Regions from separate parts of the Lysinibacillus sp. FSL L8-0126 genome, predicted to be linked through region 2. Evidence: riboswitches for the same ligand, from Rfam matches in the RefSeq annotation. Region 2 holds a riboswitch; the other holds the start of a gene.
The links. Region 2 has a riboswitch for thiamine pyrophosphate ahead of thiC (phosphomethylpyrimidine synthase ThiC). Riboswitches for the same ligand answer to the same signal wherever they lie in the genome.

Region 1: another riboswitch for thiamine pyrophosphate. It lies ahead of thiT (energy-coupled thiamine transporter ThiT); the one in region 2 lies ahead of thiC (phosphomethylpyrimidine synthase ThiC).

What each region holds. Positions count from the first base shown of each region.
Region 1 covers NZ_CP152028.1:2,203,344-2,205,552, forward strand. Annotated here, with positions in the region: gene MHI34_RS10690 (SMC family ATPase) at 1-52, shown strand, start outside; gene MHI34_RS10695 (hypothetical protein) at 94-216, opposite strand; gene MHI34_RS10700 (DUF4870 domain-containing protein) at 272-595, opposite strand; TPP riboswitch at 723-830, shown strand; gene thiT (energy-coupled thiamine transporter ThiT) at 967-1,527, shown strand; gene map (type I methionyl aminopeptidase) at 1,689-2,209, shown strand, end outside.
Region 2 covers NZ_CP152028.1:1,270,206-1,272,414, reverse strand. Annotated here, with positions in the region: gene MHI34_RS06160 (AEC family transporter) at 1-760, shown strand, start outside; TPP riboswitch at 839-953, shown strand; gene thiC (phosphomethylpyrimidine synthase ThiC) at 1,099-2,209, shown strand, end outside.

The DNA.
Region 1 (2,209 bases), 930 kb from region 2:
TGTAGAAAAAACATTGAATGGACATAGTCAAACCCACTTTGAAGTGAAATAAATAAAAGGCGTATTTCCAAAACAAGGGAATACGCCTGCTGTTTATTTTTTTCGAGGGGTGGCTGTAGGCGTTGTCCCTTTTTTTGCAGCCATTACTTTTTTCACGATAGGAATAACAATAGGTGCTAATTTTACGGCGGTTTTCACAACATTTGATACTTTCATTCAAAAACAGCTCCTTTTACAATTACTACTACCTGTTTCGCTTAAAAATGAAACATTAACGAATAACACGAACAGCTTGAATAATATTCCATATTACAATTCCTAGTGAGATGATGGCATAAATGGCAAACGAAACGAACCAAATAATCAACATCGTATTATTGCCGGACGTTGGATCCAAATTAAATGTAGAAAAAACAAAGACAATAAAGAACAGAATGCCGAAAACAAAAGGAATTAAATGAGAGATAAGTGCACGAATTGAATGTCTTTTTACGTCACTATCTTTCGTAATAATGTACACAATTAATGGGACGATAAAAGGGGCGAAGAAAATACTTAAATAACTAAAGGCAGATAAAATTTTTTGGTTCTCCATAGTTGTACCTCCTTTTTTAATATTTACGCATGAAAAACAGCAAAGTTTCAAAAAAATAATATATGGAAGAGGTTGTAATCCTTCTATCCTTTGCGTACAATGAGAATGTTCAAATAAATTCAGATGTAACGACCACAAGGGGAGCTGATGATGTCAGCTGAGACTGGGCACGTAATGCCTTGACTCTTTGAACCTGTAAGTTAACGCTTGCGTAGGGATGTGGATAGAAACCGACACTAGTACGATGTGAGGCTCTGTCCTGGCATCGTTTTTTCATTCTTGAGGGAATAAAAAGGTGTCAGAAAGAGACATATCAGCGCATTTCTATTCCTGCTCTTGTATCCTACATCGGAACAAAGGAGAGAATATATATGGACAAAAAAAGACTATTAATGCTTGTGGAGATTGCGATATTTGCAGCAATCGGTCTTGTGCTTGATCAGGTTTCCTTTAAAGTATGGGCACAAGGTGGCTCTGTTAGTCTAGTCATGGTACCTATTATGTTAATAGCATTTCGCTGGGGCTTAGTAGCTGGGCTAACAACTGGATTACTCGTAGGTGTAATGCAAACCATGTTTGGTGCTACGATTGTGCACTGGCTACAAGGATTCCTTGATTATGGTGTTGCTTTCACAGTTGTAGGATTAGCGGCGGTTGTGCGTGGACCCGTGTTGGCGGCTGCCAAAAATGCCAACAAAACAAAAATGGCACTTTACATTATATTAGGTACGGTACTTGCGGGCTTTTTACGATATGCAGCCCACACGACGGCTGGCGCTGTATTTTTTGCAGAATATGCTGGCGATCAAAATGCATGGATCTATTCCATCATCTATAATGGTACATATATGCTACCAGCAACTATTTTAACGGCAATTGTAGGCGTTCTTTTATTCACAGCTGCTCCACAATTAATGCAAAGAAAAGCATAAAACATGCCCCTCACATTTGTGAAGGGGCTTTTTTGTCGCAAATAACTCTTTGCGCACTTCGCAAAGTAAGGAAGCATACAATATTTAAAGCGTTTATCGTTATACGCATAACAAGTTATGTTATATTAAAGTATAGATATTAGATGAAAGGGACGTTATACATGATTGTAAAAACGCAAGAAGAGATTGAAGCTTTTAAAAAAATAGGACGCATTTGTGCTGAAATTCGTGAAGCGATGAAAGCTGCCACAAAACCAGGTGTTACAACATTGGAGCTAGATGAAATTGCTGGCCGTATGTTTGCAGAGGCTGGCGCGATATCTGGTCCAAAGGGAGAATATGATTTCCCAGGGTATACATGTATTAGTGTCAATGAAGAAGTGGCGCATGGTATCCCCGGAAAACGTGTTATTCAAGAAGGGGATATTGTAAATATCGATGTTTCTGGTTCATTAAATGGCTACTTTGCTGACACTGGTATTTCATTTGTGGTTGGTGATGGCTATGAGGACAAAGAAAAGCTATGTCGCGTTGCCAAAAGCGCCTTTGATCGAGCAATGACAAAGGTAAAGGCTGGGTCTAAATTAAATCAAATTGGTAAGGCAGTTGAACGTGAGGCGAATGCTAATGGCTTAACTGTTATTATGAATTTAACTGGTCATGGCTTAGGTCAATCTTTACA
Region 2 (2,209 bases):
TGTAGAGCTGTCTGTTCTGGGAGAAGTCGGGTTATTTATTGTGCTTTTTATTGGGAGTCAAATGATACTCAGTCATTTTTTAGCGAAAGGGCTTGGTTTGGCCAAAACGGAGGCAGCCGTCTTTAAAAATAGTGTTGTGCTCATTAACTCTGGAAATTATGGTATTCCAGTGGCCCAAATGATTTTTGTAACACAACCTATTGGTGTAGCCATTCAGGTCATGCTCGTTATATTTCAAAATATGACAACTTATACATATGGTTTGTACAATTTAATTTCCTCTACGAAATCGGGTATGACAATCATCAAAGATTTCTTTAAAATGCCCATTATTCATGCGCTAATTATTGGTGTCGCTATGAACTATTTTAATATTGGTATACCGCAGTTTATCAAAATACCTGTAGAGCATGTCGCAGATGGATTTATTGCTGTAGCCTTAATTACATTAGGCGCACAATTATCACAGCTTGAAATCAAATCTATGTTTAATAAAACTGTTTTTGTTAGCTGTTTTACAAGATTAGTTATCGGACCAGCTGTAGCATTGGTCATTATTTATGTATTGGGGTTAGATGGAGTTGTCGCACAATCTCTGTTTATAGCCAGTGCCTTCCCAACATCTCGCAATAGCTCTAGTCTAGCATTAGAATACGATGTGGAATCAGCTACAGCTGCGCAAACTGTTTTATTTTCAACCATTGTGAGCTGTCTAACAGTAACGATCGTGATTTATCTTGCGGAAGTATTATTTACTTAGTTGGATGAAAATTTTAAAATATTGAATGGAAAACTTCCATCTCTTAGAAATATCTGCTACACTAGCATCAAACTAAATAGTATTAACTAGGGGAGTCTGATGAGTCAGGCTGAGAGGGAAACGCTTAGAAGTTTCTTGACCCTTTGGACCTGATCTGGCTCATACCAGCGTGGGAAAGTTAAGAAGCTATTGCATCGTATGTCGTGTGCAATTACTAGACCTTTACATTCATGGCCGGATCCAAAAAAATATTTTGGATTCGGCCTTTCTTTATTTGTTGGAGTGAGCTAGATTTTCGGTCCTTGTATCAAATTACATTTAAGGGAGAGAAGTAGCTCATGTCAGTAGTTAGTGAAAAGAACATTACGATTATGTCTAGCTTTGAAGGAAGCAAAAAAGTGTATGTGGAAGGATCACGTCCAGATATTTTAGTACCTATGCGTGAAATCGCATTAAGCCCAACGACTGGTAGCTTTGGGGATGAAAAAAATGCCCCTATTCGAGTATATGATACGAGTGGTCCATACACAGATCCGAATTATCACATTGATATTACAAAGGGTCTGCCTACTTTGCGACGTGCATGGATAGAAGAAAGAGGAGATGTTGAGGAATATGAGGGGCGTACGATTAAACCTGAGGATAACGGTTTTCGTCGTGTTGATGATCCGCGCATTCAAGAAAATGTTTTCCCTGAATTGGAGCGGAAGCCTTTACGTGCAAAAAGGGGTAAAAATGTAACACAGCTTCACTATGCACGAAATGGAATGATAACGCCGGAAATGGAGTTTGTGGCGATACGTGAAAACATGGATCCTGAATTTGTTCGTTCAGAAATTGCAGCAGGTCGGGCTATTATGCCTTCTAATATTAATCACCCTGAGGCAGAGCCGATGATTATTGGTCGTAACTTCCATGTGAAAATCAATGCAAACATTGGAAATTCCGCGGTGTCGTCGTCAATAGCAGAAGAAGTTGAGAAAATGACATGGGCTACACGCTGGGGTGCCGATAATATTATGGATCTCTCGACTGGTAAACATATTCATACAACGAGAGAATGGATTATTCGAAATGCTGCAGTGCCAGTGGGAACGGTGCCCATTTATCAGGCTTTAGAAAAAGTAAATGGCATAGCCGAGGATTTAACGTGGGAAGTTTATCGTGATACGCTCATTGAGCAAGCAGAGCAGGGGGTTGATTATTTCACGATACATGCGGGTGTTCTTTTACGCTATGTACCTCTTACAGCAAATCGTGTAACAGGCATTGTGTCACGTGGTGGTTCAATTATGGCACAGTGGTGTTTATTTCATCATCAAGAGAATTTCCTTTATACACATTTTGAGGAAATCTGTGAAATTATGAAGACATATGATGTTGCTTTTTCTTTAGGAGATGGCTTACGCCCAGGTTCCATTGCAGATGCCAATGATGAGGCCCAATTTG